DNA from 4 places in the Photobacterium kishitanii genome. Region 2 is predicted to be linked to each of the others. Evidence: predicted binding sites of a transcription regulator. Region 2 holds the regulator's gene; each other region holds the start of a gene.
The links. The regulator PurR, encoded in region 2, represses purine synthesis genes. The targets are predictions, from matches to a motif close to TNANGNAAACGTTTNCNTNA.

Region 1: folD (bifunctional methylenetetrahydrofolate dehydrogenase/methenyltetrahydrofolate cyclohydrolase FolD) is a predicted target of PurR. The motif match lies at 7,165-7,184, and genes of this name have one in related genera.
Region 3: PPBDW_RS11145 (inosine/guanosine kinase) is a predicted target of PurR. The motif match lies at 2,838-2,857, and genes of this name have one in related genera.
Region 4: purM (phosphoribosylformylglycinamidine cyclo-ligase) is a predicted target of PurR. The motif match lies at 2,209-2,228, and genes of this name have one in related genera.

The regions. Positions count from the first base shown of each region.
Region 1 is NZ_LN794352.1:913,034-921,374, forward strand. It holds gene purF (amidophosphoribosyltransferase) at 1-1,208, shown strand, start outside; gene PPBDW_RS04610 (LysR family transcriptional regulator) at 1,464-2,348, opposite strand; gene PPBDW_RS04615 (response regulator) at 2,693-3,742, shown strand; gene PPBDW_RS04620 (peptide MFS transporter) at 3,816-5,210, opposite strand; gene rfaH (transcription/translation regulatory transformer protein RfaH) at 5,657-6,160, shown strand; gene folD (bifunctional methylenetetrahydrofolate dehydrogenase/methenyltetrahydrofolate cyclohydrolase FolD) at 6,238-7,095, opposite strand; tRNA gene PPBDW_RS04635 (tRNA-Arg) at 7,434-7,510, shown strand; gene tig (trigger factor) at 7,955-8,341, shown strand, end outside.
Region 2 is NZ_LN794352.1:1,419,286-1,427,626, reverse strand. It holds gene PPBDW_RS06810 (ExbD/TolR family protein) at 1-368, shown strand, start outside; gene PPBDW_RS06805 (heme/hemin ABC transporter substrate-binding protein) at 368-1,285, shown strand; gene PPBDW_RS06800 (FecCD family ABC transporter permease) at 1,304-2,341, shown strand; gene PPBDW_RS06795 (heme ABC transporter ATP-binding protein) at 2,338-3,135, shown strand; gene purR (HTH-type transcriptional repressor PurR) at 3,522-4,526, shown strand; gene PPBDW_RS06785 (TfoX/Sxy family DNA transformation protein) at 4,899-5,486, shown strand; gene PPBDW_RS06780 (carboxymuconolactone decarboxylase family protein) at 5,947-6,576, shown strand; gene PPBDW_RS06775 (FAD-dependent oxidoreductase) at 6,566-8,341, shown strand, end outside.
Region 3 is NZ_LN794352.1:2,378,256-2,386,596, forward strand. It holds gene asnB (asparagine synthase B) at 1-1,361, shown strand, start outside; gene PPBDW_RS11145 (inosine/guanosine kinase) at 1,431-2,735, opposite strand; gene hemH (ferrochelatase) at 2,886-3,857, opposite strand; gene adk (adenylate kinase) at 4,074-4,718, opposite strand; gene htpG (molecular chaperone HtpG) at 4,861-6,762, opposite strand; gene PPBDW_RS11165 (winged helix-turn-helix domain-containing protein) at 6,955-7,827, shown strand; gene PPBDW_RS11170 (regulatory protein ToxS) at 7,818-8,341, shown strand, end outside.
Region 4 is NZ_LN794352.1:721,092-729,432, forward strand. It holds gene PPBDW_RS03655 (class II glutamine amidotransferase) at 1-379, shown strand, start outside; gene purN (phosphoribosylglycinamide formyltransferase) at 461-1,102, opposite strand; gene purM (phosphoribosylformylglycinamidine cyclo-ligase) at 1,107-2,147, opposite strand; gene upp (uracil phosphoribosyltransferase) at 2,339-2,965, shown strand; gene PPBDW_RS03675 (uracil-xanthine permease family protein) at 3,050-4,303, opposite strand; gene PPBDW_RS03680 (DUF2066 domain-containing protein) at 4,577-5,755, shown strand; gene PPBDW_RS03685 (DUF2069 domain-containing protein) at 5,810-6,283, opposite strand; gene wrbA (NAD(P)H:quinone oxidoreductase) at 6,298-6,879, opposite strand; gene arsC (arsenate reductase (glutaredoxin)) at 6,879-7,229, opposite strand; gene bepA (beta-barrel assembly-enhancing protease) at 7,257-8,341, opposite strand, start outside.

The sequences.
Region 1 (8,341 bases), 510 kb from region 2:
TAACCAATGCGGCTGATATTCGAGAAACCTTATTTGAACAAACAAAGCGTCATGTAAATACTACCTCTGATTCGGAAGTTTTATTGAATGTGCTTGCTAACCAACTTGCACATAGTCAAAGTTATCCAATCAGTCCTAACGATATTTTCAAAGCGGTTAGCGAAGTACATAACATTGTTAAAGGTGCTTATGCTGTCGTTGCTTTGGTGATTGGCCACGGTCTAATTGCTTTCCGTGATCCTAATGGCATTCGTCCATTATGTTTAGGTAAACGTGAAGAAAACGGCAAAATCGAATACATGGTAGCGTCAGAATCTGTGGCATTAGATGCTGTTGGTTTCGACTTTATGCGCGATGTATTACCTGGTGAAGCGGTTTATATTACCTTTGATGGTGAGCTTTACACTCAGCAATGCGCCCTTAATCCACAGCTAAATCCATGTATATTTGAATTTGTATACTTTGCACGCCCAGATTCATTTATTGATAAAGTCTCGGTTTATGGCGCACGTTTAGCGATGGGCACAAAACTTGGTGAAAAGATCAAGCGTGAGTGGGCTGATATTGATATTGATGTGGTGATCCCGATTCCTGAAACCTCATGCGATAGTGCACTTGAAATTGCACGTACGCTAAATAAGCCTTATCGCCAAGGTTTTGTTAAGAACCGTTATGTTGGCCGTACTTTTATCATGCCCGGTCAGCAAATGCGCCGTAAATCAGTTCGCCGCAAATTGAATGCGATTCGTTCTGAATTTAAAGGCAAGAATGTATTGCTGGTGGATGATTCTATTGTCCGTGGTACTACCTCTGAGCAAATTATTGAGATGGCACGTGATGCTGGCGCAAATAAAGTCTACTTAGCTTCTGCTGCTCCTGAGGTTCGCTTCCCTAATGTGTATGGCATTGATATGCCAAGTGCTAATGAGTTGATTGCTCATGGCCGTGAAGTGGATGAAATTGGCAAATTGATTGGTGCCGATGGTCTGATTTTCCAAGATCTGACTGATTTGGTGGCAGCGGTTGCTGAAGGTAACCCTGATATAACCTTATTTGAAACCTCGGTGTTCAATGGTAATTATGTTACTGGTGATGTTGATCAACAATATCTCGATTACCTCGATGCATTACGCAATGAAGATTCAAAGTTACAGGTGGAATTACAGCAAGATTTAGCTAACCTTGAGTTGTATAACGAAGGGATGTAATTGCAAGGACTGACTAATTAACGACTAAAGCGATAGGTTGATACCTGCCGCTTTTTTATTGGTATCGATAATGGATAGCATGACGTTCGTTAGCTTGGGTGGTGTATTAAAAGGGCAGTTTATCGGTGGGCTAAAGTCATGTGAGTTACTGTGATGAGAGGTTTGACTGAATAAGGTAAGTTGTAGCGAGGATAAATGAAAATGCCGCTCCTAATTTATTTGGCGGCATTTTTCTCTGTTTTTGTTCTAAACTAATTAGTGTTTTTCAAGATCAAAGTAATGACTTGCAAAATCAATAAATAGACGTAGTTTTTCTGGTTGGTAATCACGGTGGTTGTAAATCAAATATACATCACGCGGGTTTGCCGACCAATTTTTAAGCACTTGTACCACGTCACCTGCTGCAATGTATTTTTCTAACATTACATTGGGCATTAATGTGATACCAAGACCAGCGGTACATGCTTTACGAATTACATTAAGTTCGCTAGCTTCAAAACGGGCGCGTTCATTAATCGTAACTGTTTCGCCATTTTGATTGGTTAAACGCCAGCGTAAAAGTGGATTACCTTTTAATAGCGTATGTTCATGTAGATCCTGAGCATGCTTAGGTTCTGGGTTTTTCTTTAGATAATCAGGGCTTGCGACCAAAATATCTTTTACTTCATTAATACGACGTGCAATAAGTGTTGAATCTCGTTGAGGGCCAACACGGAACATAACGTCCCAATCTGTTGGATCAAGTTGATCGGGTTCATTGCTCATGTACAACTGAATGCTAATTGCAGGGTGTTCTTGCATAAATGCAGTTAGCAACGGCTGTAACATTACTTTAGTAATGTTTGTCGGTGCAGCAATACGCAATTTACCTGCAGCGCCTTTACACTCTTCACTGATGTGTTCAGTCGTATCAAGTAGCTGCTGTAATAACGGCGCGCAATCCTGATAAAACTTCTGACCGGCTTCAGTCAGAGACAGTTTACGAGCATGACGATTTAAAAGGCGAATGTTAAGGCCTTCTTCGAGTGCCTGGATACGACGTGTTAGCGTTGCAACAGGTACCTGCGTTTTTCGTGATGCGGCAGTATAACTACCATTTTCCACAACCATGCGGAATAGGTTTAGATCGTCAAGTTTCATATCAAAGTCATTTGTGAAAACTGATAATGGGTAATTGTATAACAAAACGAGTCAAAATCACCCCTTTTTGTTATGAATTTAAAATAAAAATATGTTAGGCCTAATATTTATTGAGCTAGGCTCTATTTCTCTATAAATATTAGAAGAGTTTGAACTCGTCTATATTTATAGAACAGATTTTTTGATATTACCTAGAAAAGAATTATTAGCTGTCATTATTTATCTATGCTTAGTGGTGCCACAGCTTTAAATCACCTTGTGACAACAAAGTTTGGTGATCTAGAGTTGGTCTTGCTAATTTTAGCTTATACACTCATAGACGTAGTTATGAAAAGGAGAGACTTTTGCTTGCAGGGAAAAATATACTTATCGTAGAAGATGATCCTGTGTTCCGAACCATGATTGTTGGCTTTTTAAATAGCCAAGGTTGTCAGGTGAGAGAGGCGGAAGATGGCTTGGCTGGATTAAAAGCCTTAAAAGACGATATTCCAGATTTATTACTATGTGATTTGGCGATGCCGATCATGACGGGAATGGAGTTTGTTGAAGAGGTTGCCTTACAGTATCCAATGATCCCTGTGATTGTCATTTCTGGCACTGGAAACATGACTGATGTCGCTCAAGCATTACGCTTAGGTGTTAAAGACTTCTTAATTAAGCCAATTGATAACATTATGACGCTTAAATCTGCGATTGTATCAGTGCTAAAAATGCAAGATAGTGCTCAGCAGAAACAACAAGACTTTTCTCAGCGATGGGTAACGGACGGTGATGATTCAGGCTTAGTCGAAGAAGAGCTACAATGGCACATTTCAGAATTAAAAAATGACCCTCAAGCCGCACGCGAGTTATTGATGGGGTTAATGCCAGATCTCCAATCACGTTGCGGGCGTTGGAAACTCAGCTACCGTGCTTTACAGTCGGCAGATATGTCACCGGTTATCTTTGATTACATCTGGTTAATCGATGGCCAATTAGCATTCTATATGGTTGATACTAGCTCTGGTGGCGAAAATAGTACTGCAACAGCATTATTGATCAGAGCATGTTTTAATGACTTTTTACGTCGCCAAGGCAATTACTTAAGCAGTGTTCAACATTTAGTGGCGCAAATAGAATTAGGTTTAAAGTATTCAGGCTATGCCACCCCAGTGAAGGGGCTATTTGGGGTATTTAATCTTGCAGAGAGGCAACTACATCTGATTGCTGCTGGTATTGGCGGTAAACTACAAGTTAGTGAGCAATGTGCAATGATAACCGCAGGGCAATGGCTTGGTGATGATGCATGTAATAACCCATTAGTCATTTTACCTATGTCTGATGATGGTGGGCGGTTATCACTCAGTGATATCAATCATGCTAATTTTAGTGTTAATTTTGAAACAGTGATATAAGTATTATATTAAGACGAGAGAGATAAAAAGGGGATGCATACACTGCATCCCCTTCGTTTATTTTAAGCCACAATTAAGCGTTTGCTGGTTGTGGTTTGGTATCACTATCATTGTTATCGACAGCGCCTTCAGCACCGTGCATCCACGAAATTAATTTGTTTGAGAACAACAGTAGTAATACACCCGCGATAACTGCAGTAATGGCAATACCTGAGAAGATAGCTAATGGACCAGCTTCACCAATACTTGCACCAACAACACCTGCAATGTAGTTTGCAATAGCGTTGGCACCGAACCATGCACCCATCATTAGTGACGCTAGGCGTAGCGGCGCTAATTTGGTTACCATCGATAGACCAATAGGTGATAAGCATAGCTCACCAATAGTATGGAAGAAGTAGGCACCGACCAGCCACATCATTGATGTTTTCACTGTTACATCGCCGTTTTGTTCTAAAGCGGCACCGATCATACAAGCAAAACCAAGTGCAAGAGAGAACATCGCTAAAGCAAATTTAACCGGTGAGTTAGGCTCACTTTTACCCATACGAACCCAAAGTGCTGCCAAAATTGGTGCACAGATAATAATGAAGAATGGGTTCAAAGATTGGAACCATGCTGCTGGTACTTCAAAATTACCGATCATGCGGTTGGTATATTCTTGAGAGTAAATATTCATTAGGCCACCGGCTTGCTCAAAGCCTGCCCAGAATACGATAACAAAAGTACACATTACTAAAATTACTTTTAAGCGATCACGCTCAATTTTAGTTAATGGTTCTTTCTTACCGCTGGCATTGTTTTCCGCATCACGCACAGCAGCAGGTACAGTACCAATATCACCTAAATAACGTTGGGCGAAGAATACTTGGATAAGTAAGCTCATTAACATGCCAACACCGGCACATAGGAAACCTGCTTTCCAGCCATAAACTGCTGATGCTGTTCCCGCGATAACACCCGCAAGTAATGAACCGATATTAATACCCATGTAGAAAATAGTGAATGCACCGTCACGACGATTATCACCGTCTGGGTATAAGTCTCCTACCATGGTTGAAATGTTTGGTTTAAATAGACCGTTACCTACAATAAGGAAGGCTAAACCGATATAAAAAGCACTAACAGCATGTGGATCAACGACACTGTGAGGCAAGGCTAGCGTAAATTGACCTATAGCCATTAATACGCCACCAATAATAATTGAGCGACGTTGACCTAAAATGTTGTCGGCAATCCAACCACCAATAAGAGGAGTAAAGTAAACTAAGCCAGTGTAGATACCGTATAAGTTAAGTGCTTCTTCTGTGGTCCAGCCGAGGCCGCCGTTAATGGTTTTATCTGTTAAATATAAAACCAAGATAGCTCGCATCGCGTAATAAGAAAAGCGTTCCCATAGCTCAGTTCCAAATAAAAGGAACAAGCCTTTTGGGTGGCCCAGAAGGGTACCACTACTATTATGACTCATAGGATTCTCTATTTTATTTTAATTTGTGTGTTTGCTCATTCATGTAGGTTTATAAAGCACAATATATTTAACTGCAAGTTTTTACATTTAACAAACAATGATAAAACATTATAAACAACTGATAAGTAAGAGTTTGTGTTTTTTTTGATCAATTATGAAAAATCAAATTTCATCACTCTGTAGTATATCTTACACTATTTATTAGCTCTTATTTGGTTTTTTATATTGTTCTTGAAGTTCATGTTAGTTGCTTATATCACTCCTTGAGAATATTCATACATGTTACAAATTCTAAGCAGTATATTGGTCAATAGTATTGCTAAAACCTATAACTGTAGAATATAAAAATAGATCTCAGTATTAAAAATAGAGCGGTTAGGCAAAGATATAAATCACGGTTAATTTTGTATATACTAACTAAAGGTAAGATTTTATTGGGGTCGATGATGAAAGATTGGTATTTACTTTATTGTAAGCGTAGTGAACAAGAGCGCGCAGTGATCAATCTTGATCGTCAAGGGGCCGAATGTTATTACCCTCAGGTCGTAGTCGAAAAAATTGTGCGCGGCAAACGTTGTGAATGCTATGAGCCGTTATTTCCTAGCTATGTTTTTGTGACGTTTGATCCTGAACAATTGAGCTTTACGACTGTGCGTTCAACTCGCGGAGTGGCTGACTTTATTCGTCAGGGAGCGATGCCGCAAATTGTTAGTGAAGAACTTATCTATAATTTGATGACCAATGAAGCTAATAACTCATATGATCATATGTTTGAGTCATTACCTCAGCAAGGTGATAAATTAATCTTAGAACAAGGTGAATTTAAAGGTCTTGATGCTATTTATCAGGAGCCTGATGGCGAAAAACGTTCATTTATGCTGATTAATTTGCTTGGTAAACAAGTGAAGGTCAGTGTTGAGAATACAGATTTAGTTAAAAATAAAGCTTAGTTCAATAAAAAAGCGAGTATGCCATTACTCGCTTTTGAATTTTCATTAACGGTATTTATTAATTATATACGTTTGGTTTATGCTGAATGGTATTGCTCACAGGCAAGCAAGGTATTTTCAATTAAACTGGCTACTGTCATTGGCCCAACGCCTCCAGGTACTGGCGTTATATATTTTGCGCGCTGACAAGCCACGTCAAATTCAACATCTCCGCATAATTTGCCATTTTCAAGACGGTTAATGCCCACATCAATAACAGTCGCTCCCTCTTTAATCCAGCTTCCTGGAATAAAATTAGGTTTGCCAACGGCAACCACTAAAATATCAGCTTGGCGAATATGACCCTCAAGATCTTGTGTGAAGCGGTGGCAGGTTGTTGTCGTTGCCCCAGCTAATAATAACTCGAGTGTCATCGGACGTCCGACAATATTTGACGCACCAACAATAACCGCATGTTTACCACGTACTTCAATATTATATCGCTCAAGTAGCGTAATAATGCCTTTAGGTGTACATGAACGTAACTTGGGAATACGCTGGCTAAGGCGACCGACATTGTAAGGATGAAAGCCATCAACATCTTTTTCTGGATCGATGCGTTCAAGAATACGCGTACAGTCCATACCCGCAGGTAATGGTAATTGAACTAAAATGCCATCCATGGTCGGATCTTGATTTAGTTCATCAATTAAATCGAGTAGTTGCTGTTCAGATGCAGAGCTTGGTAGATCAAATGATTTTGAAATAAAGCCAACTTCTTCACACGCTTTGCGTTTACTACCAACGTAGATCTGCGAGGCTGGATCCTGACCTACAAGAACAACAGCTAATCCAGGTGCGCGTAATCCGGCATCGGTGCGAGCTTTTACTCTCGCGGCAACTTCCTGTCGTACAGTTTGGGAGATGATTTTCCCATCAATAATTTGAGCGCTCATGGTGATCCTTGTTGTGTTGGTTGAACGTATCAACGCCAATATTGTGGCAGATTATAAATGGAATAGCTATTAAGCAAACGATTGCTATTTTATTTTATGTTATGGCATTGCTATGACTTGGCGACCTAAGTGGCGCTCAACGATAAAAATACAGTGGTAGTAATTAGGTTAAATAGTCGTACTGAGCCTTTGTTTATCTTAAAAATATCCTTAAAAATGTATTTTTTGTTGTATCTTTAACCAGTCAGTTGTTTGAAGCATGAAAAATGAAGTAAAGGGATTGACCTTACCTTATAGCTACGTATAATCTTGCCTCATAACCTCAGTTACACCATGATGCGCCCTTAGCTCAGCTGGATAGAGCACGTCCCTTCTAAGGATGTGGTCGCAGGTTCGAATCCTGCAGGGCGTACCATCTTTTCCTTTCTCTTGCTGTAATTTTCCTAATTAATAAAACTCCCTTTTTCTACTATTACTATTATTCCAAGCCCATTTTTCTAATACACGACTGCTGAAAATTTTTCTAATTAGCTCGTTTTTCCAACATTTAAACTAAAAAAAAACGTCTAAAGGCGATTTTTTTCATTTTTCCCCTTGAAATGATATTTCTAGGCCCTATCTTGTAATGCAGTTATTAAAGAGATTGTTCGCGTTGTAAGGTATCTACCTCGACGCCGCGCTTGCGTGCCGTTATAATAGCGCGCTCTGATAAGTAGGTACTCTACGTATCAGACTCTTTAAGAAAGAATTTAGGCGTTATGGTTTTCGAGCTGTAACACGAAAGGATGCCACCGTCAGTAAATGGCTGTTCGGCAACACCACTCAGAAAACGCTGAGTTAAGTTTTGAGGTTAAATATAATGCAAGTTACCGTTGAAACCACTGAAGGTCTAGAACGCCACCTAACTATTACAGTTCCTGCTGCAAACATCGAAGATGCAGTTGCTGCTGAACTACGTAAAATTGCTAAAACTCGTCGTTTCGACGGTTTCCGCCCAGGTAAAGCACCAATGAAGATGGTTGCTAAAATGTTTGGCGCTTCTGTACGTCAAGACATCCTAGGTGAAGTAATGCACCGTCATTTTATCGAAGCTATCGTTAAAGAGCAGATCAATCCAGCAGGCGCACCAACTTTCACTCCAGTAGAAATTGCTGAAGGTAAAGATTTAGTGTTTAAAGCTTCTTTTGAAGTTTTCCCTGAGATCGAACTAGCGGGTCTAGATAAAGTTGTTGTTGAGAAGCCAGTT
Region 2 (8,341 bases):
TAACGCCGTTATTAGATATTATTTTTATTGTGATGGTGTTTTTATTACTTACCGCGACCGTAAAAATTAAAGCGTTAGATGTGGAACTGCCACAAACCGCCACCAAGATATTACAAACAACCAAGGCCGATCCGATTACGATAAATCTCGTTGCAAATGAACCTTATTGGGCATTACAAGGCCAATCAGTTAGCACTTGGGATAGCTTTAATCAGCAGTTATTAACAGAAGTAAAAACGCACCCCAATAAACCCGTTGTGATTGGTGCTGATAAAAAAGCCTCAGTAGAACAAATGCTCAAACTATTAGCTTTCCTACAAAAAAATGACATTAAAGCCACTCAACTATTAATGGAAGATCAACAATAATGGACCGTCAAAACTCTCTTTTAATCACACCTTCTTGGCGTCAAATTTCTCGAAAAGTACTCTTTACAGCAACCCTATTAATGACAGCTTCAAGTGTATTATCACCAATGGCACATGCTCAAGCTACTCCAGACTCGTCTCGTATCATTAGTGCTGGCGCTGCAATTACTGAGATTATTAACGCCTTAGGTGCTAAGCAACAATTGATAGCAGTGGATGTCACCAGTAAAACATTGGTTGCTGATGCGATCCCTAAAGTGGGCTATCACCGTCAACTTTCAGCGGAGAGTTTGATTGCGTTAGCACCAACAAGAATCATTGGCTCAGATGAAATGGGTCCACCAAAGACATTAACCTTGCTAAAACAATCAGGGATTGAGGTTGATATTGTTAATGGTGGTGAAACTGTCAATGATTTATTCCATCGCATCGATCAAGTAGCAACCTTAACTCAGCATCAACAACAAGCGCAGCAGCTTAAGCAACAAATCACAACCACCGTCGACAATATTAAGCAACACAACTTACACCAAACACAACCCAAGAAAGTGTTGTTCTTAATGATTCACGATGGTCGCCCAATCAGTGTTGCGGGTAAAAACACTACCGCAGACAGTATTATTACTTTAGCGGGTGCGATTAACCCTGCAGCAACCGTAGTGACAAATTACAAACCGGTATCGACTGAAGCTATTCTACAGATGCAACCCGACATTATTTTATTGAGTAGTCGCACTACAGCATCGATTAAAAATATGGCACAGCTAGTGAAAAAGATGCCGGTGTTAGCGGCGACCCCTGCTGCGAAAAATAATGCTATTGCTGTCATTGACGGTACCGCATTAATTGGTGGTTTAGGTATTCACAGTATTAATGAAGCCATGCGCCTCAATCGCGTTTTTTACCCACAGTCGTAATCTGAGATAAATGTCACCATGAATGTCACTCGTATTTCCCCGCCTGTCATTTACGCGATCAGTATGGGCTCGCTGTTATTTGCGCTACTAAGCTCAATTGCGATTGGTCCAATGGACATTAGCTATAAAGACAGCTTTATTGCCCTATTACCTGGCGAGCACCAACTCGCCGCCCACGTTGATTTAGTGATTCACCAGATACGCTTACCACGGACACTATTATGCATTGCTATTGGTGCAATATTGGCTATTTGTGGTGCGGTCCTACAAGGACTATTTCGTAACCCTCTTGCCGATCCAGGTATTATTGGTATTTCTGGCGGCGCAGGACTTGGGGCTGCTTTTGCGATCATTTTATTTGCACCATTGATGGCTCAATACCCATTATTAATGAATATTGGCGCAGTACCCTTTTTTGCCTTTTTAGGCGGGGCCATCAGTACCTATTTGGTCTATCACCTTGGCACCGATAAAAACGGGACTTCTGTGGTCGTCATGTTACTGGCTGGTGTTGCGATTGGGGCAATTTCAGGTGCAGGATTAGGATTACTGAATTATATTGCGGATGACCAAGCCCTACGTGATTTTTCTTTATGGTCAATGGGATCTCTCGCAGGCGCAACTTGGCCTAATATTGGCTTAGCTTTTATGAGTCTGATAGTGATTTATTATTATTGTTACCGCCAAGCCAATGCACTCAATGCGTTTTTATTGGGCGAAGCTGAAGCTCGTCATATGGGCGTTAATGTTCAACACCTCAAACGCAGTTTAATTATTGTGTGTGCCGCAGGTGTAGGGATCACGGTGGCGATTACAGGCCCGATTGGCTTTATAGGGCTGGTGATCCCTCATTTAGGTCGTATGATTTCAGGGCCAAACCATAGAACATTATTACCAATTTCCGCTATTTTAGGCGCTTTAATACTGCTCGTCGCAGATATGATCGCTCGTAGTGCCTTTGCACCACAAGAACTTCCGGTGGGTATTATTACTGCTATCTTAGGCGCACCATTTTTCATCTATTTACTTAATAAGCAAAAAGGCAGAATCGCATGACGGCGACATTCTCACACTCGACGGCGATTACAGCACGCAACTTACAGCTCACATTAGCCGATAAAGTATTATTAGATAACTTCAGTATTGATATTAAAGCGGGTGAAGTCACTGCGCTTTTAGGCCCTAATGGAGCAGGTAAAAGTACCCTTCTCAAAATATTATGTGGTGAAATGACCCCTGAAAGCGGTGATGTGGCATTTTTCGATCGTGATATTAATGAGTGGCAACGCGCAGAACTAGCACGCCATTTAGGTATATTACCGCAACATAGCTCACTCTCTTTTGCTTTTACATGTAAAGAAGTGGTCGAGCTTGGCACCATGCCTCTTTGCTTATCACGTCAGGAAATAGATCATATAACCACCCAAACTATGCACAACACTGATGTTATTCATCTCTCTCAACGCTTATATCCAACCTTATCCGGCGGAGAAAAACAGCGGATCCATTTCGCGCGAGTATTAACGCAACTAAGCCAAGCTAATAACAAGTGTATCTTAATGTTAGATGAACCAACCTCAGCACTGGATTTAGCCCATCAACATAAAACGCTGCAAGCCGCACAGGCAATGGCTGCACAAGGTGCTGCGGTGATCGTAGTATTACATGATCTCAATTTAGCGGCGCAGTACGCTCAAAGAATGGTAATTATTCAACACGGGAAAATTCAAGCGGATGGTTCACCATGGCAAGCATTAGATCCAGCAGTGATTAATGCCGTCTATGGCTGGCAAGTTTCCGTTCACTCCCACCCTATTCATGGTTACCCTTACCTATTATCATCGTGTTAAAAAACAGCATCATTAATGAATCCATCAAGTAAATTTCAGTAACACGACGATAAATTTGCTGAAATTTACGTTTTTTTGTTGATAGCATCAAATAATTTAATCCAAAACAATAGAATCGTTGCACTACGCTCAACACTCAGTAAAATGTGAACGCAAGCGATTACACTTGAAAAATATGCAATAATTATAAAGCCGCAAAATAAATGCGGATTTTGGCGTTGAATACAATTAAAGTCTGTAATAGGCACTGAATCGGTGTCAAATTGAATAATTAACGAGATGCTTTACATAAGTAAGATGGATTTTATTAATCTCAGTGATTACTCAATTTGATACCACACTATTAGCTAGAAACGCCTCTAGCGCTCATTATTAGAAGAATAAATATGGCAACCATTAAAGATGTTGCACGTATGGCTGGGGTTTCAACCACAACAGTTTCACACGTGATCAATAAAACGCGCTTTGTAGCAGAAGCAACACAGAAAAAAGTACTTGCGGCAGTTGAAGACCTTAACTATGCACCAAGTGCTGTTGCGCGTAGTCTAAAATGTAATACCACCCGTACTATTGGCATGCTAGTAACAAAGTCGACCAACCCTTTTTTTGCTGAAGTTGTACATGGTGTTGAAGAGTATTGCTATCGTGAAGGCTACACCCTAATTTTATGTAATACCGAAGGGAATCTTTCTAAGCAACGCGATTACTTACGCATGCTTGCAGAAAAACGTGTCGATGGCTTATTAGTGATGTGTTCTGATCTTGACCAAAAATTATTGGATCTTCTTGAGCGCCAAAAAGACTTACCAATGGTGATTATGGATTGGGGCCCAGAGAGTCCACATACCGATAAAATTCAAGATAATGCAGAACAAGGTGGCTATATAGCGACCAAATACTTTATCGATCATGGTCATACTCTCATTGGTTGCTTATCTGGCCACAATGACAAGTCTACTTGTCGTGAGCGCCTAAAAGGCTTTAATAAAGCAATGGCAGAAGCAAACTTAGCGGTTAACGAAGACTGGATCCTTGAAGGTGACTTTGAGTGTGATTCAGCAGTAAAAGCCGCTGAGAAATATATTGCAATGACTGAACGCCCAACGGCTATTTTTTGCTTTAATGACATTATGGCAATGGCACTTATTAGTACGTTTGAACAAGCAGGATTACGTGTACCTGGTGATATTTCAATCATCGGTTATGACAACATTGATCTAGCACCTTACTTTGCGCCACCACTAACGACTATCCATCAACCAAAACGTCGTTTAGGCAAAACAGCTATTAAGATTTTAATGGAGCGCATGAAAGATAAAGATCACGAACGTCAAATTTTTGAAATGGCGCCGGCTATCGTCGAACGAAAATCTGTAAAAGATTTACGCTAATACCGTCAATTATTGATCAAGCCAATATTTATATTGGCTTTTTCACTCTATATAATAACTACTATTCTCACCGCTTTTAAAACGACCATTCCAACCAAAAAATACGAGCAATGTCACATATTCACCAGCTTTCGTTAATATTCAAACTTACCTTGTTCAAAGATCGAATATAATGATTCGTGTAAATACATATAATAGTAAGCAAAAGACTTACAGGCTATAAATAAACTTTCGATACTGATTATTTTATTTATAGAGGAATGCATGGATGATTTAAAGTAGTTAAATTTTCATGTAAATAGCTTTAATAATAAAGTAAATTTACGACTACTTTAATGTTAGCTGACACTCATTTATTCATCGAGTAGAAGTATGGACAAAGCAATATTAAAAAACTCATTAAAACTATTAGATCATTTAGGTAATGTAAAATCACGCTCAATGTTTGGTGGCTTTGGTATTTTCGCAGGCGAAGCAATGTTCGCACTAGTGGTTAATAATAAACTCCATCTACGAGCAAATTCAAAAACAGAAGAGGAATTTAAACAAGCGGGTTTAGAACCTTATATATATAAAAAACGTGGTTTCCCTGTAACAACGAAACACTATGCCATTCTTGATGAGTGGTGGGAACACCCTGAAAAAATAGTAGAACAAGCTAAATATTCACTTAAAGCAGCACAAGAAGACAAAAAAGCCAAAGAATGTTGTACTCCAGATAGAATTAAAGATTTACCTAATTTACGACTTTCAAATGAAAGAATGCTCAAGAAAATAGGTATTAAAACTATTGAACAGTTACATAATATTGGTGCACTCGAAGCTTATAAAGCGTTACAAAAAACACAAGAAACGACTTTAAGTATAGAGTTATTATGGGCACTAGAAGGTGCCATACATGGCCAACATTGGTCAGTAATACCTGAAAGCAGACGCAATGAACTGCTAGCAAAACTATAATAAATATATCCGTCAACTGGCTAAGTGACACTTAAGAATAAAGAGGCCTTGTGCCTCTTTAATTTATTCTAGAGCTGAATTTGTATTCGCCTACTAGCATTGTCATCTAAATTTAATCTTAATAAAATTGCATAATATTACTTATTTAAATATGCGTATTAATAAATAATCTAAATACCACAATAAAACATAATTTTTTATTTCTTAAATGTCAGTTCTATATCACTTACCTAAAACGTATCTTTAACGTTCGACAACGATTATTTATCATTCATCAACGCTCTCATATCATTAGTGCGATTTACGGCCATAACTACACGGTAAAGACTCTATTTGCTGTTGTTATTTCAAGCAATTTCTCGAATAATCAAAATTTTTTTTATTAAATGAAATACAATGTCACTTCTCTCGGTCTTGCTACTTAAGAGTTTGTGTAACTTTCATTTAATAAGGATATACCTTGCGTATACTAACCAAAAATACATTTTCATTATGGGTAAAACCTTTACTGTGGCTACAAGCCCGCCATTTTGGCAAAGTACTCAACCCCGCCAAACTATGGGGACGTAAGCCTGTTCTTTTCTGGTTAGTTGCTTTGTTCTTTGGTTATCTTGACCGTAAAAAATCACCGATTGATGCCGTTATACGATCATTAGTGTGTGTCCGTGTATCACAACTTAATAATTGCGCATTTTGTGTCGATGCTAACGGTATGAAACTCGCAGAACGTTGCCACTCAGTAGAAAAAATAAAAGCATTGGCAAATTGGCAATCTTCTGAGTACTTTTCAGAACAAGAACAAGCCGTATTAGCCTATACAGAAGCAATGACAATTACTGGACAACATGTCAGTGACGAAATGCTTACGGCACTCGCTGCTTGGTATAGTAGTGATGATATTGTAGAGCTAACAGCATTAGTGAGTTTTCAAAATTTATCAGCTAAATTTAATACTGCACTTGATGTACCTGCGCAAGGGTTTTGCTCATTACCAATTCAGCCACAAACAAGCAGCAACTCTCAAAAAAACACAACCCAAGCTTCTTCTGATTCAAATAAAAAACCACTAGGGAGCTTAGATGAAAAATAACAAAATTTTATTATTGGTTGTCATCGCAACGATTATTAGCACTTGGTTCTATTTTGACCTGAGTCATTTTCTTACCCTTGAATATGCTAAGCGTGAGCAATTAGCCTTACAGCACCATATTACCGAAAATCCAGTCATTGCCTACGTCAGCTTTTTCAGTTTATACGTATTAGTGACGGCTCTTTCTATTCCTGGCGCATCTATATTAACCTTATTAGGAGCTGCATTATTTGGTTTTTGGACCAGCCTCATTATAGTGTCGTTCGCCAGTACCATTGGTGCAACGTTAGCATTTCTATCAAGCCGTTTTATATTACGTGATTGGGTACAATCAAAATTTGGTCATCGCTTAGCGACACTAAACAAAGGCATAGAAAAAGAAGGTGCTTTCTATTTATTAAGTTTACGTTTAATACCTGTTTTTCCTTTTTTCCTCATCAATCTATTAATGGGATTAACTTCAATTAAAACCCGTACGTTTTTCTGGGTTAGCCAATTAGGTATGTTAGCAGGTACTGCCGTTTATATTAATGCCGGCACCCAATTAGGTAAAATAGAGTCACTGAGTGGCATTATCTCTGCCCCCGTTTTAACGTCTTTATTTTTACTCGGACTTTTCCCATTAATTGTAAAATGGGTAATGAAAATCATGAAAAATAAAAAACGCTATCAACAATGGCAACAACCCACCCACTTTGATCAAAACTTAGTGGTTATCGGTGCTGGTGCTGGTGGTTTAGTCAGTGCTTATATTGCCGCAGCAGTAAAAGCTGAAGTAACCCTGATTGAACGTCACAAAATGGGCGGTGATTGTTTAAATACTGGTTGCGTGCCGTCTAAAGCACTTATTCGTGCGGCGCATACCGCTGCTGATATTAATCATGCAGCACGACTTGGGATTGATGCTCAAATTAACAGTGTTGATTTTTCTAAAGTCATGGCGCGCATTCAACATGTTATTCAAAAAATTGAACCCCATGATTCTATCGAGCGTTACAGCAAACTTGGCGTCAATTGCATAACTGGTGATGCAAAAATCTTGTCTCCGTGGGAGGTTGAAGTGAATGGCAGCCGTATTACTACGCGTAATATCGTTATTGCCACTGGCGCACGGCCACTTGTTCCTGCTATTGCTGGTTTAGACGACGTCGACTATTTAACCTCTGATACCATCTGGCAGCTTAAAGCGCTTCCTAAACGATTATTGATTCTTGGTGGTGGTCCGATTGGATGTGAATTAGCCCAAAGTTTTTGTCGCTTAGGTGCAGCGGTCACTATGGTTGAAATGGCACCACAATTATTGATTCGTGAAGATACTGACGCCGCAACGTTAATTGAACAATCTCTCACCCACGATGGCGTAACACTATTATTACAGCATAAAGCAATACGCTTTGAGTCGACTATTGATGTACACGGACAACGCACACAATCTGCGGTGTTAGAACATAATAACCAACTGATTACGGTTGAGTTTGATGCAGTAATGCTCGCGTTAGGACGAGTAGCCAATGTACAAGGGTTTGGCTTAGAACAACTTGGTATTACAACAACTGAACGTGGTACTGTTGCCGTTAATCAGTATTTACAAACTCAATACCCTAATATTTATGCTGTAGGTGATGTTGCAGGCCCTTATCAACTAACACACGTTGCAGCTCATCAAGCATGGTATGCGGCTGTAAATAGTCTCTTTGGCGCGCTAAAGAAATTCAAAGTCGATTATTCAGTGATCCCTGCGGTAACTTACACTGCGCCAGAATTA
Region 3 (8,341 bases), 960 kb from region 2:
TAGCGCTTTACAAAGAAAAGGGCCCAGAGCTACTCGACTACCTTAACGGTATCTTTGCTTTTATTCTCTATGATGAGCAAGAAGATGCTTACCTTATTGGTCGTGATCACATTGGTATCATTCCGCTATATCAAGGTTATGATGAACACGGTAACTTTTATGTTGCTTCTGAAATGAAGGCATTGGTACCTGTCTGTAAAACTATCAGTGAATTTCCTCCCGGTACTTATCTTTGGAGCAAAAAAGGTGAGCCTGTTCGTTATTACAAACGAGATTGGATGGAGTTCGATGCCGTTAGCCAAGCAAAAACCGATAAAGTAGCATTAACCGAAGCACTTGAAAGTGCGGTTAAACGCCAATTAATGACAGATGTGCCTTATGGGGTATTACTTTCTGGTGGTCTTGATTCATCTGTCATCTCAGCGATCACTAAGAAGTTTGCTGCAAAACGTATTGAAGATGATGAACAATCACAAGCATGGTGGCCGACACTGCACTCATTCGCAATTGGCCTTGAAGATGCTCCCGATCTAAAAGCAGCTAAAATTGTTGCAGATGCTATTGGTACTGTTCACCATGAATTAACCTATACCGTCCAAGAAGGTTTAGACGCTATTCGTGATGTGATTTACCACATCGAAACCTATGATGTGACCACGATTCGCGCTTCAACACCAATGTACTTAATGTCACGTAAGATTCGTGCAATGGGCATTAAAATGGTGTTATCAGGAGAAGGTGCTGATGAAATTTTTGGCGGTTATTTATACTTCCACAAAGCACCTAACGCCAAAGAATTTCATGAAGAAACAGTACGCAAACTACTAGCACTTAACATGTTTGATTGCGCGCGTGCTAACAAGTCCATGGCAGCATGGGGCATAGAAGCGCGAGTACCCTTCTTAGATAAAGAATTCTTAGATGTAGCAATGCGTATTAACCCTGAAGATAAAATGTGTGGCAACGGTAAAATGGAAAAACACATTATTCGTGAATGTTTTGAGCATTACCTTCCAGAAGCCGTTGCTTGGCGTCAAAAAGAGCAATTCTCTGATGGTGTTGGCTATAGCTGGATTGATAGCTTAAAAGAAGTCGCTGAAGCAAAAGTGACTGATCAGCAGTTAGCAACGGCTGCATTCCGTTTCCCATACAATACACCAACGACAAAAGAAGGTTATGTGTACCGTGAGATTTTTGAGGAACTATTCCCACTAGAAAGTGCCGCGAAATGTGTACCGGGTGGTCCATCTATTGCTTGCTCTAGTGCTAAAGCAATTGAGTGGGATGAGAGTTTTAAAAATGCAGCCGATCCATCAGGCCGTGCTATTGCAGCCGTTCACAACCAAGCTTACACAAAATAGATAAATTGAATTATAAAAAAACCGCCACTAACAATGGCGGTTTTTTTTATGGTTAACAACAGTCTGTCATTAACGCTCCCAGTAAGCTTCTTCTAAACTATCTTCGCGCTCAGGTAGACCACGAGAAAGACGAGGTGAATATTGAGCTAATACTTCATAACTTACACGGTTTGAATACAAACAAACCTGTGAGAATGATGAGTAAGTTAGGAAAGAATATTGATGCTTACTTGAATTTGGCACGTTTTCTTTATGGTAACGGTTAGCCGACATATCATGCAGTAACGCTGATAATGCACCATCACCTGCACCGTTAGTATTTTTAATACGCTCAGGGCCACCCATGTAAGGTGCAATGTGCGAATAAACCTTGGTTGGATTTTCACACGTTGCTTTTAGCATTGGACGACTAAATTCGTAGCGGTTAAATTCAGCAATATCACCCGGAAGTAATGGTAACGCAGTTTCACGTTTCGCTGAATCTTCAGTGTAGCCAGCAGTATATAAACCAACAGGGCCAGCGGTACATAATACAAGATCAACCCATTCTAGGGTTTTGTCTGCTGCAACTAATGGATCAGACTCACCGGTTAATGCTTCACCTTCGTCTTCATTCATTGCCACCACAGTCACATGATCGCGTAAGAAATCACGCCACCATTGTGGATCATCTTGAATCACGAATTTAGTACCCAGTGTTAAAACAACTGGCACATCATATTTTTTAGCATACTCGATCGCCTTCATTGTTGCCGCAGGCATAGGATCGCCAGGCTTACAACGAACAAGATAAGCAGTTAACACTAATGCTGATGCATTTTCAAACACGCATTCAGGAATACTATCAGGCTTAAGTTGGTTCATGTTACCTTCATTAATTGCGAAGGTACGCTCACCATCTTTAGAAATCAGCGCAAAACAACGGCCAATTGGACCATTTACCGGCTGTAGATAGTTCATATCCATGCGGCTTGAAGTATTGCAAAGGTAACGATAAGCATAGCTACCGATTTCAATATCTTTACTCATCACACCCAATAATACAGATTTATCATCTGCCAATACTGAGTAGTTATGTAAAGTATTACCAATAGTGCCGCCGGCAAACTCATGAGTAACAAGATTATTTTCTTTTAGCTCATGGTAAAGTGCTTCTGCTTTTTCATCAGTAATAACCAATGAATGGCCTTTACTTAGCTCATAACGTTCCAGGAATTCATCATCAACGTAGGCTTCAATATCAACCAACGTTTGATCGATACCCACAACATGAGTACGTGTTAAACGCTTCTCTATCTTAGTTTGACTTAGAAGTGGATCGCGAGCATGTACGGGAAAATAATGCTTAGATTTTCGTTGGCCTGGAAATTTCATGTCAATGGGCTATCAAGTTGTAAATTTTGCGAATTCTATCACAGAATTTGGTACATAAAAGCAAAAGCTATCATGGGTTTTACGAATAATAGCCACAAATAATAACGCAAACGTTATCGTGAGGGAATAATTACTCCTTCAACACCACCATTACCATCCTTGTGTATGTTGTTTAATCAAGCTCTCCATCATCATAATATGAGCAGGGCTATCATTTAAGCATGGGATCAAATTAAACTCTTTGCCACCAGCTTCAATAAATACCTCTTTACACTGCTCTGCAATTTCTTCTAATGTCTCAAGACAGTCAACTGAAAAAGCGGGACACATCACATCCAATCGCTTAATACCTTTTTCTGCAAGTGATTTGATTGTTGCTTCAGTATAAGGCTTCAACCATTCTTCACGACCAAAAATAGATTGGTAACTCATGCTCATTTTTTCACGTGGCATATCAAGAGATTTTGCTAATAATACTGTGGTTTGATGACAATGTTCTGGATACGGATCACCATTATCAGCATAACGTTGAGGAATACCGTGGTACGAGCATAATAAATAATCCGGCTTACCTTTTTCAGCCCATAACGTCTCAACAGATTGAGCTAATGCCGAAATATAATCAGGGTGATCATAATAATGATTAATAAAACGTAATTCTGGCAATTCTGGAATAGTTTTTAAATCTTTAGCGATACGATCAAAAACAGCAGCCGTCGTTGTAGCTGAATATTGCGGGTATAAAGGTAAAACGATAACTTGCTTACATCCTTGCTGTTTAAGTTCATTTAATCCCGATTCAATACTTGGTGAGCCATACGTCATACCTAATGCGACTGGAACTTGCAATGCTTGCTGTAGTACTGCTTGTTGACGACGCGAATAGACCATTAATGGTGAGCCATCATCCATCCATACCGATTGATAAAGTTTGGCCACTTTAGGTGAACGAATAGGTAAAATCACTCCATTCAAAATAGGACACCATAACCAGCGCGTCATATCAACCACGCGTTTATCACTTAAAAATTCCTTTAAGAATCGTTTTACACCAGCTGTTGTTGGAGTATCAGGTGTACCTAGGTTAACCAGTAATACCCCATAATTGTTATTCATTGTCATCGGTATTTGCCCTTTTTATCTGCATTCGCTGCTGATCATTATATTATTTCCAGCCATACGAGAATACATTTTCGTAACTAAAAACACTCAATATAACAACGCTATTTATACGGTTCCAATATTAAAGCCAAAAAAAACGAGCATTACCAATCGGTAAGCCCGTTCATTTACATCGTCATTAGCTATGATGAATAATTAGCTAATTAACAACGTTATTTATGCTAATGCTTTTTCAAGTTGAGCACTTACTTCAGCAACAGGTAAAGTACCGTCAAACTTAAGGTACTTAGTGTTGCCAGCAGCAGCTTCTTTACCGTAATACTCGATAAGAGGTGCAGTTTGGTTATGGTATACCGTTAGACGTGCACGAACTGTTTCTTCTTTGTCATCTTCACGAATAACAAGATCTTCACCCGTTACGTCATCTTTACCTTCAACCTTTGGTGGATTGTAAACCGCGTGGTAAGTACGACCAGAAGCAAGGTGAGCACGACGACCCGCCATACGCTCAACAATCACATCATCAGCAACATCAAATTCAATAACGTAGTCAACAACAACGCCATTTTCTTTAAGACCATCAGCTTGAGGAATTGTACGAGGGAAACCGTCAAGTAGGAAACCTTTTGCACAATCTTCTGCAGTGATACGCTCTTTAACAAGACCAAGGATGATATCGTCAGATACAAGTTGACCTGCATCGATCACTGATTTTGCTTGCTTACCTAGTTCAGTGCCTGCTTTGATTGCAGCACGTAACATGTCACCAGTAGAAATTTGAGGAATACCAAATTTTTCCATGATGAATTGAGCTTGAGTACCTTTACCTGCACCTGGAGCGCCCAGAAGGATAATGCGCATTGTGTTCCCCTTTAAAATAGAGTGGAAATTTGCAAAAAATTGAAAATACACTGATTAGCGCTCAGTCGCAAGCTTGGCACTATGACCAAGCCGCGATTGAATGATTTATCAGAATAGTCTGTGATTTTGATTGGTTAATTGGTTATTTAACCAACAATTTGTTTACGGCAGCTAAGAACTGTGAAGGATCATCCATCGTGCCACGTTCAGCTAGCATCGCTTCACCAAACAGTAGTTCAACCCAACGACCGAAGATTTCTTCATCAGCTTCATCAGCCATTTGCTTAACAAGGCTGTGCTCTGGATTTAACTCAAAGATATATTGGACTTCTGGCGCTTCATGGCCTGCTGCTGCAAGCAATTTAGCCATTTGAGTCCCCATCTCGTTCTCGTCGGTTACCATTACCGCAGGGGTATCATGCAACTTAAACGTTGGACGTACTTCTTTAACACGCTCACCAAGATATGCTTTAGTGCGCTCAGTCACTGATGTGAATTCTTTTTCTGTTTCTTTCTGCTTTTCTTTTTCTTCTGCATTATCAAATGAAGATAGATCAAGATCTGCTTTAGTGATCGCTTGGAATTTCTTACCTTCAAACTCAGGCAAGTGCCCCATTAGGTATTCATCAATACGATCATACATCAAAATAACTTCTAACCCTTTTGCACGGAATTGCTCAAGGTGCGGACTGTGTTTAGCCGCATTAAAGTTATCAGCAGTTAGATAATAAATTTTATCCTGACCATCTTTCATACGGCCAACATAATCAGCTAAAGATACAGTTTGTTCTAATGAATCATTTTCTGTTGAAGAGAAACGCAATAATGCTGCAATTTTGTCACGGTTACTAAAGTCTTCAGCCAAGCCTTCTTTTAATACCTGACCAAACTCTTTCCAGAATGATTGATATTGCTCTGGCTCATTTTTAGCCATACGCTCAAGCATTTGTAATACGCGTTTAGTACATGCTTTACGTAGTGCTTGAGTCACTTTGTTATCTTGTAAAATTTCACGTGAAACATTCAGTGGTAAATCATTAGAATCAATTAAGCCACGAACAAAACGTAAGTATGTTGGCATGAACTGTTGTGCGTCATCCATAACGAAGACACGTTGTACATACAATTTAAGTCCATGCTGACCATCGCGGTTATTTAAATCCCATGGCGCTTTAGATGGAATGTATAACAAGCTCGTGTAATCTTGCTTACCTTCAACACGGTTATGGCTCCATGTTAATGGCTCAGCATAGTCATGGGCAACATGGTTATAAAATTCTTTATACTCTTCGTCGCTAATATCTGACTTATTACGCGTCCATAGCGCTTGAGCTTTGTTGATTTGATCCCATTTAGTACCAGTAACCGCGCCTTCTTCATCTTTTTCTTCTGTTTGAATGAAGACAGGAATACCGATGTGATCAGAATACTTACCAACAATTTCACGTAAACGATGCGCATCTAAGAACTCTTGCTCATCAGCACGCAGATGTAAAATAATATCAGTACCACGATTTTCTTTAGTGATGGTCTCAATGCTGTAATCGCCCTCACCTGCTGATGTCCAGCACACACCTTCATCTGCTGCAACATCAGCGCTACGTGTATTCACCGTTACACTATCAGCTACAATAAATGCCGAATAAAAACCAACACCAAACTGACCAATCAGCTGCGAGTCTTTCGTTTCATCTTCATTTAGCTGTGCAAAGAATTCTTTAGTGCCTGATTTAGCAATCGTACCTAAATGTTCAATTGCTTGTTCACGTGTCATACCAATACCATTATCGCTAATGGTTAAAGTACCTGCTTGTGGGTTAATAGACAGCTTTACACATAAATCTGCATCGTTACCGTATAAATCGGTTTTTGATAATGCTTTAAAGCGTAATTTATCAGCAGCATCTGATGCGTTAGAAATCAATTCACGTAAAAAAATCTCTTTATTAGAGTAAAGAGAATGAATCATTAAATGCAGTAGTTGTTTTACTTCTGATTGGAAACCGCGTGTTTCCTTTTGATTATCAACTGTTTGCTCGCTCATTTCGACTCCAAAAAAATTTATGGGTAGTATCTAAAGATAAATATGGTCAAACTGTATGATTTCAACCTAAAATAACATGTTTTTTATTTTTATATTTTTTGAGTAACGGTTTTATATTTTTAGATTCAGACAGTATTCAGAGAAAACATATAATAATACTGTTTATATAAAACCCTTGGCAAGGCTAAACCAATGACAACAAATGCAACTAAGTATTTGATTGGAAATCGTTTTATTTTCGATCCAAATGATAACAGCTTAATAGATAAATGTGATAATAATGAATTAACTCGACTTGGAAGTAATGAAAGTCGAGCGTTAAGTCTGCTCATTGAAGATCCTAGCCTAATTATTACTCGCCAACGTATTCATGATTATGTATGGCGCGAACAAGGTTTTGAAGTCGATGATTCAAGTCTAACGCAAGCAATTTCAACCTTGCGCAAGGCTTTGAAAGACTCAACAAAATCACCTGAGTTTGTTAAAACTGTGCCTAAACGTGGTTATCAAATGATCGCCAGCGTAGAAGGCTATGTCTGTCAAAAACCACAGCTAGAACCTAGTGTCGATGAACCGGCTATTCTTTCAACGCCACCAGAGTTTGAACCTATACTCTCTACGCCACGTAACGACTTGCATCTCAACCTTTCGACAGCGGCATATTATCAGCAAGTTAAAGAACAAACAGAAAGTAAATCAACCCTGATCTCGTGGAAAGGTTGGCTCGCATTAATGGTCGCTTTTATATTGCCAATTATTGTTAACATCAGTATGCCGCCCAAATCTGCGGCATTTAGTCCTTTATTTGATGTGGATGGAGTGACAATTTATACTCCGAAGAATAATCCTGAAATTAAACAATGGCATAGCATGATAAAAACCTGTGTCAGTAATTACATCCAATATCACAATAGTCCGAATCAAAAGCCATTTGAAATTATTGTCACTGGCGGTCAAAACAACCAGTTATATTTGAATTACTTACATAATAGTAAAGTGCCAGCAGAAAACGTAACGGTACGTTTACTCACTAGTGATAAGGATAACTCGAACTTATGTCGCTAACCGTTTCAAACCCAGTAACACGTTTACTACGCCAATACTGGCCGTTACTAATTTTGATTAGTTCGATGGTGATTTGCTCGTGGGTCTACTTTTCAACAGACTACAAGCAACAACAGCTACTGATGTCGCGTGAATGGCAAAGTACAACTATTAGCCAGATAGAATCATTGCCACAAGATTCTCTGCAAGAGCTACGTAAGGTAAAACAAAGCAGTAATATGGTCTTTTTACCTAATCATACCTATTCACGGATCACCATCCTTGAGCTACATAGTGATATACCGCAACCATTAACGATTCATATTTCTGAATCTGGCCGCTGGGATGTCAGTGGAGGCTATTTACTGACGGAGCCATTAGAATTTAAAGATATCACTTCTGGTTCAAACCATGACTTTGATAGTGAACAACTCAATATTATTAAAGATATCTTTAGAATGAATGCACAAGAAAGTCGCCGTATTGATGTGATTAATGAACATACTTTACTGCTGACTAGCCTCACTCATGGCTC
Region 4 (8,341 bases), 700 kb from region 2:
ATTGGAAATTCGTTTTCCAGTATTACCTGCTGATATGACGCCGGTGTTTGGTTACTTTGCTGAGTGTTGTGACACATTACGCCAATTGGGTGTGTATAACATGCTGCTTAGTAATGGTGAGTACGTCCTCACTTATTGTACTAATAACTTACATTGGATCACTCGTCGGGCACCGTTTGGTAAAGCTTCATTAATCGATGAAGACGTTACCATCGATTTTCAACGTGAGACAACGGCGAATGATGTGGTGACTGTGATTGCAACCCAGCCATTAACGAATGATGAAAGTTGGCAGAAGATGGCAAGTGGTGAGTTTCGCGTATTCCATTTCGGTGAAACGGTTTATCATGCGATAACGACGGATGTTAGTACTCGCTAATCTTAATTTTCTGTATTAACTGCATATAATAAAAAGGCGATCTGAATAAGATCGCCTTTTTTTATATGAGTTTATTATTCGTTACTGTGCTGCATAGCCTTGTGGTGGTAGTTTGTTACCATCTAGCACAGCATGTCCATTTTGCATTGATAATCGTTGACTAAGCAGCCATTGAGTCACTAACGGATAGATATTATGTTCTTGTTGCTGAACACGCTCTATTACTTCATCAACACTGTCAGTTGCAAAAATCGGCACTTTGGCCTGTAGAATAACAGGCCCACCATCAAGCTCTTCGGTAACGAAATGGACACTGGTTCCATGTTCTTTATCACCGGCATCCATGGCGCGTTGGTGAGTATTTAATCCCGAATATTTAGGTAATAAGGAAGGATGGATATTAAGCATTCTTCCTTGGTAATGGTTGACAAATTTTGCTGATAATATCCGCATAAAACCTGCAAGAATAATTACATCAGGTTGATAAGCATCTATTTTTTCAATTAGTGCTTGATCATAGTCTTGACGGTTTTCGTAGTCAGTTGCCGCAATATAAAGGCTATCTATCTTGGCAAGTTGAGCTCGTTTAAGACCATAAGCATCGGCTTTATTTGAGATCACAGCTGCAACTCGACTATTTTTGATGATGCCGTTAGTACAACCATCAATAATCGCTTGTAAGTTACTGCCATTTCCTGAGATTAAGACAACGATATTATGCATGGATTTAGTTAATCTCTACTTGCTCTTCACCTGCTGCCGCTGTTGCAATTTTACCTAGCAGCCATGCGTTTTCGCCTTCTGCTTGTAAAATTTCAATTGCAAGTGCTGCTTGGGCTTGTGGTAGTGCGATCACTAAACCTACACCACAGTTGAATGTACGGTACATTTCATAAGTATCGACATTACCGGCTTGTTGCAGCCAATTAAAAATAGTCGGCCATTGCCAGCTGTTACCATCAACGACTGCTTTAGTACCTTGTGGTAATACGCGTGGGATATTTTCCCAGAAACCACCGCCAGTAATATGAGAAATTGCGTGAACATCACAGCTTTCAATCATTTTTAGCGCTGATTTTACATAAATTTTAGTTGGGGTTAATAAGTGCTCAGACAGTTTTTTACCGTCAAGATCTTGATCAAGATCGGCTTGAGAAACTTCTAGAATCTTACGTACCAATGAATAACCGTTTGAGTGTGGGCCACTTGAGCCGACAGCAATAAGTGCATCGCCTGCAGTTACTTTTGAACCATCAATGATGTCCGCTTTTTCAACTACACCGACACAGAAACCAGCAACGTCGTAATCTTCACCATGGTACATGCCAGGCATCTCAGCAGTTTCGCCACCAATTAGTGCACAACCTGATTGAATACAACCTTCACCAATACCAGCCACAACGCTTGCTGCTGTATCAATATCAAGTTTACCTGTTGCGTAATAATCTAGGAAAAACAAAGGTTCAGCACCTTGTACAATTAGATCGTTAACACACATAGCGACGAGATCAATACCAATAGTGTCATGCTGCTTCAGGTCCATCGCTAGGCGAAGTTTGGTGCCGACACCATCTGTTCCTGATACTAAAATAGGCTCTTTGTATTTGGTAGGAAGAGCACATAAAGCGCCAAAACCACCAATACCGCCCATTACTTCAGGACGATGAGTGCGTTTAACAACGCCTTTAATACGGTCAACTAATGCATTACCAGCATCAATATCAACACCAGCATCTTTGTAACTAAGAGAAGAGTTTTTGTTGCTCACAGATGATCCCTCAAACGTATTAAAGTAAAAAACCACAGTATGATAACAGTAGTCATTACATTAGAGCAAACGTTTGCGTTAATTTGTTGCGACGCTTAAATTTCAGTCAATTAAACATTTGATACTATCGGCAATCGATTGGCATGGTATATAATAATGCGATTTTTTTAATTTATTGCCCAGGAGTCAAAATGAAAGTCGTTGAGGTGAAACACCCACTGGTTAAACATAAGATCGGTCTTATGCGTGAAGGTGATATCAGCACTAAGCGTTTTCGTGAATTGGCAACCGAAGTTGGTAGCCTACTAACGTATGAAGCGACTTCAGACTTCGAAACAGAAAAAGTGATGATTGAAGGCTGGAATGGTCCAGTTGAAGTCGATCAGCTAAAGGGTAAAAAAGTGACTGTAGTACCAATTCTTCGTGCTGGTTTAGGCATGATGGATGGTGTATTAGAGCATATGCCAAGTGCACGTATTAGTGTTGTTGGTATCTATCGTGATGAAGAAACGTTAGAGCCAGTACCATACTTTAATAAATTAGCATCACATATTGATGAGCGTATCGCATTAGTTGTTGATCCTATGCTAGCAACTGGCGGTTCAATGATCGCAACGCTTGATCTATTAAAAGAACATGGTTGTACTCAGTTTAAAGTTCTAGTACTTGTTGCTGCCCCTGAAGGTATTGCTGCACTAGAAAAAGCCCACCCAGATGTAGAGCTATACACAGCGGCTATTGATGAGAAGCTAAATGACAAGGGCTATATTGTTCCTGGTCTTGGCGATGCAGGCGATAAAATTTTCGGTACTAAATAATAATTATATTGTTTAGCACTGATATAAAAAACCGGACTGATATAGTCCGGTTTTTTTTAACTGTTATTTGTGAACTACCAATAATTAGAGATGCTCAGTATCTTCAATTTGTGCATTATCAACCATGTTCGTTTCGCCTAAATCTTGAGGCAGAATAAGGTTTAATAAAATAGCCACGATGCCACATAAGCTGACACCTTGTAAACTAAACTCCCCAATGCCAAATGCCATACCTCCGATGCCGAACACTAAGGTCACAGCAACGATAACTAGATTGCGAGCTTTATGTAAATCAACTTGGTTTCTAATTAGAGTATTTAAGCCAACGGTTGCAATCGAACCAAATAATAAAATCATAATACCGCCCATTACAGGAACGGGAATGGTTTGTAATATCGCACCAAGTTTACCGACAAATGCTAATACGATAGCGGTTACAGCGGCCCAAGTCATGATCACCGGATTAAATGCTTTGGTTAACATTACCGCACCGGTTACTTCTGAATAGGTGGTATTTGGGGGGGCGCCAACAAGAGATGCCGCGATAGTGGCAATACCATCACCCGCCATTGTACGGTGTAAACCTGGTTTTTTAAGGTAGTCTTTACCGGTAACATTTGAAATCGCTAAAATATCACCAACATGTTCTACTGCAGGTGCAATTGCGACAGGGATCATAAATAGAATGGCGTTGATATTGAATTCGGGAAGGGTAAAGTTTGGTACAGCAAGCCAACTAGCTTGTATGACTGGTGTGAAATCAATCACACCAAAACCAAGGCTAGTAATGTAGCCAGCAGTAATGCCTCCTACGATAGGAATTAATTTTAAAATGCCTTTAGCAAACACACTTAAGATAATCGTTACAGTAAGCGAAATCGCTGAAATCCATAGTGCAGTATCATGGGCGATTAATTGAATGTCACCGCCACCTGTTTTACCTACTGCCATATTTACAGCAGCAGGAGCGAGCCCTAAACCAATAACCATAATCACTGGACCGACGACGACAGGGGGTAATAGACGATGAATAAAGCCAACCCCACGCACTTTGATGATGCCGCCCATAATGACATAGACCACACCTGCCATCATTAATCCGCCCATGGTACTTGCAACGCCCCATGTTTGAATGCCATACATCATTGGGGCAATAAAAGCGAAAGATGAGGCCAGAAAAATGGGTACAGAACGTTTGGTGACGACCTGAAATAAAAGTGTGCCAGCACCTGCGCCAAATAAAGCAACATTAGGATCTAAGCCTGTCAGTAACGGCACTAGAACCAAAGCCCCAAATGCGACAAATAGCATTTGCGCACCTTGAAGAACCTGCATCATGATATGTATTCCTAAGTAAAAAAATCGCGCAATCCTAGCATGGAAGCAAACGATAAGCTTTATGAATAAAAGCCAAAAAACACTTTTAATTGTTCGAATTTAGACCGAGTGGCGCTTTATTTGCATGAAAATAGCTATCACGCAGTTAAAAATGTGCGTTATAAAATTATATTGTCGAAATTGTCGAATGAAATTTACATACTGTGCGCTATGATACGGCACCGATGATAAAACCAGTTGTCTGTCTTACTAGGTCTATTTTTTGAATTAACCATGAGTCTTACTATGTTGCGATTTGCATTATTATTTTTAGCAGTATTGGCATTGCCGATACAAGCTGCGACGGTGAATGATCTTTATCAAACCCAGGTCACCTTGATTGGAAACGATCAACAAGCCGATCAAGCTGCACGCGAGCAGGGATTGGCAAATGTGTTGGTCAAAATATCAGGCAATACTGATATTCTTAATAACCCAGCGATTAAGACGGCAATCACTAACAGTGGTAGCTATATTAGTCAATTTGGTTATAGCCAAGTGGATGGTCAACGTGCGATTGATCTGAGCTTTGATAAAAACCAAATTAAACAATTACTGATTCAGTCAAAAGCCAGTATTTGGAAAGATCAACGCCCTAATATTCTAGTGTGGATGGTTGATAGCGATGGCCAACAGCGCAATATTTTGTGGGATCAATCAACCAATGCTTTGATTAATGATACGAAGCAAGCGGCTGATAGTCGTGGTCTGCCATTAACATTCCCTGTCGGGGATATAACAGATGCAACGGCAGTCAATGTTTCAGATTTATGGGGGAATTTTATTGATCCTATTGCTGCTGCAAGTACACGTTATCATGCTGATGGTGTATTACTGGTCAAAGCACTACAGCAACCAAATGGTAATGTAAGCTTAAATTGGCAATTTTACCCACAACAACCAAGTAAGATTGCCTCAGCTGATACTCAACCGATTACTGGCACAACATCGGGGACGTTGGCACAAACATCAACCAAGATGATTAATCAAGTTACTGATTATTTAGCTCATAAATATGCAGTAGTGTTGGGCGGTGTTGCTGGTGGTCAGATTAATATTGAAGTAGATAATATTCAGTCAACAGAAGACTTTTTTGCATTAGAGAAAATGCTAAATAACTTAACTACAGTTGGTAGTGCTAATGCCATGAGAATTAAAGGCAATAGCGTTATTTTTCAATTAAATCTTCAAGGCTCTGAGCAGGCATTCCGTCAAGAAATTAGCCATGACGATCAGGTTCACCAGACCCAATCAGCAGTGGCTTTTGCAGCCGATCCTGTATTACCAACAGCGACAGCACCCGTTGGAGCATCTACCTCGACATCAACAGCTCCAGCAATCACAACATCTTCGGTTCCAGTGGTTAATGCTTTAACGGTAACACCGCAAAATATTTATTATTGGAATAGCTAATTTTACTCTGTTACAAAGTGATTAGATGAAGCGTTATTTGTGAAAGAAAAAGCCTCAGTACCTGTGTACTGAGGCTTTTTTATACTTATCCATTTTTATAGAGGAGCAGCTGTTATAGCGGGCATGTTCCTCACGTTCAACGTGTGATAATCGCTTTAATTTAATCCCTAATTCTTTAGCGCGTAAACGGGCAAAAATAATATTACTTACAAAGCAAAGTGTCACTATTGCTAACTCTATGGTTGCGAGGGCTCGTTCACCATCGTTGAGCGTAATTAGGGTTGCTGCATGTAGAAAATAAAACATTAAAATAAAATTTGCCCATGCATGGGTATAAGGTTTTGCAGCTAACATACCAAGTAGGGGAAATAATAATGGTGTGATCCACAACAGACTAATGGCTGTAGCTGATAAGTGTTGATGGGGAGATAGGTATAGCTGCCACATGGCAATAAAAACGATTAAACCGCAATGACTGATTAATGCAGATTGACGCGCAAAATATGTTAAAGGTTGCATTTTGGGCATGAAATGATCCTTTTTTAGCCATTTAATTTACATGCAATGGTTGCTAAACGCCGTCCGATGGCTTGAGCAAGTGCTATTTCATCTGGGTGTAACTGCTTACTAATACCATGATTAATATGCGATGCACCATAAGGTGTTCCACCATGGCTGGTGGTATGTAATAGGGGTTCAGAGTAGGGAATCCCCACAATTAACATGCCGTGATGTAACAGCGGTAACATCATTGATTGTAGCGTAGTTTCTTGGCCGCCATGCAAAGATGATGATGATGTGAACACACAGGCTGGCTTACCTATCAATGTTCCCGATAACCATTCACCACTGGTTGTATCCAAAAAATGTTTAAGTGGCGCCGCCATATTCCCAAATCTAACCGGACTCCCCATCGCCATTGCTGCACATTGCTTAAGATCGTGATGGCTAACAATGGGATCGGTTGTCTTGATCGCGGTTACGGTTTGCGTAGTTGCTATCTCTGCAACGGTTCTTAGCACTGCTTCACAGCCATCAACTTGTTCGATACCACGACTAATATGACGCGCTAATTGGCGAGTATTACCATGAAGGCTGTAATAGAGCACTAAGATTTTTGTCATTATAAAATACTCAAAACCCGCTCTGGTGGACGCCCAATAGCGGCTTTATCATTATTAACGACAATAGGTCGTTCGAGTAATTTAGGCTGTGATGCTATCGCTTCAAATAATGCCAGATCAGTCAGAGTTTGATCACCAAGTTGTAACTCTTGGTATTGTTGCTCTTTAGTTCGCATCATATCTCGCACACTGGTGTAGCCTAATTGGCGGTAAAGTTGTTGTAGTTGCTTAACCGTTGGTGGCGTGTCTAAATAGTGGATAATCGTAGGTGTAATACCATGCTCAGTGAGCAAAGCTAATGTTTCACGACTTTTTGAGCATCGTGGATTGTGGTAAATAGCAACTGTCATATTGAATCCTTTTTGAATCAGTAGAAATTAAAAAGAAGAACGTAAAGCTTCAAATTGTGATTGTTGAATTCGAAGTTGATCTAATCGCGCATCATAGCGGGCCTGATCGAGAGAGCCTAATTTTGCTTTTTGGGCCGCCTGAGTATAGTTACTGATTGCAAGTTTCCATTGGGCGCGTAATGCCGCTAACTCACCCATCGCCGCGAGCTCACCTGCACGTTGGTTTTGTTTAGCATAATTTTGAGCTAATAATGCCCAGCCATTGATATCATTAGGGTGTTGATAGCTATAACGATTGAGTATGCTAAGGCTTTGCTTATACTGCTTAGCTTCCAGTAATATATTAGCAAGATTAAGTTGTAATACACTACTTTCTGGTTGATATTGCAACGCTTTTTCTAACCGTGTAATCGCTTTATCATAGTGCTTTTGATATAAATTTAAATCAGTTATCGCATCAATATAAAACAAATTATTGGGTTCAGATGCGATCAATGGCAACAGTAGTTGTTGGGCTTTGGCATATTGACCGTTATCGAGATAAACCAAACTTTTACCATAATTTAATTCATTACGTTGGTTAGGAGCGGCTTTTTTGAGTTCCGTATTAAACCAGTTTAGGGCGGAAGTTTGACTAAAACCCAGGTTACGCGCCACGATCCGTGATTTTGCTAATAGGTAACGCTCAGAAGGTGGTAACCTCACACTTGGATAGTTATCGGCACGCATACGACTATCAGCTATACGCGATTCAGGCAACGGGTGGCTCAGTAACATCGGCGGTAATTTGGAGGTATAGCGGTACTTTTCAGCTAAGCGGCCAAAGAAATGTGGCATTGCTTGTGGATTAAAGCCGGCTCTAGCAAGAGTGGCGATTCCAATTCTATCGGCTTCTTTTTCATTGCTACGGGTGTGATTGAGCATACCTTGTATCGAGACGGCAGTGGTGGTGTGTAATGCCGCAATGCCAGCTTCTGGTGCGGCAACGACTAATAACAATGAGCCTATCATTGCAGCCATTGTTGCTGACTTTTTCTTTGCTCGGTCTTCTAAAGTTCGTGCAAGGTGTCGTTGAGTGACGTGGGCTATTTCATGAGCAATAACAGAGGCTA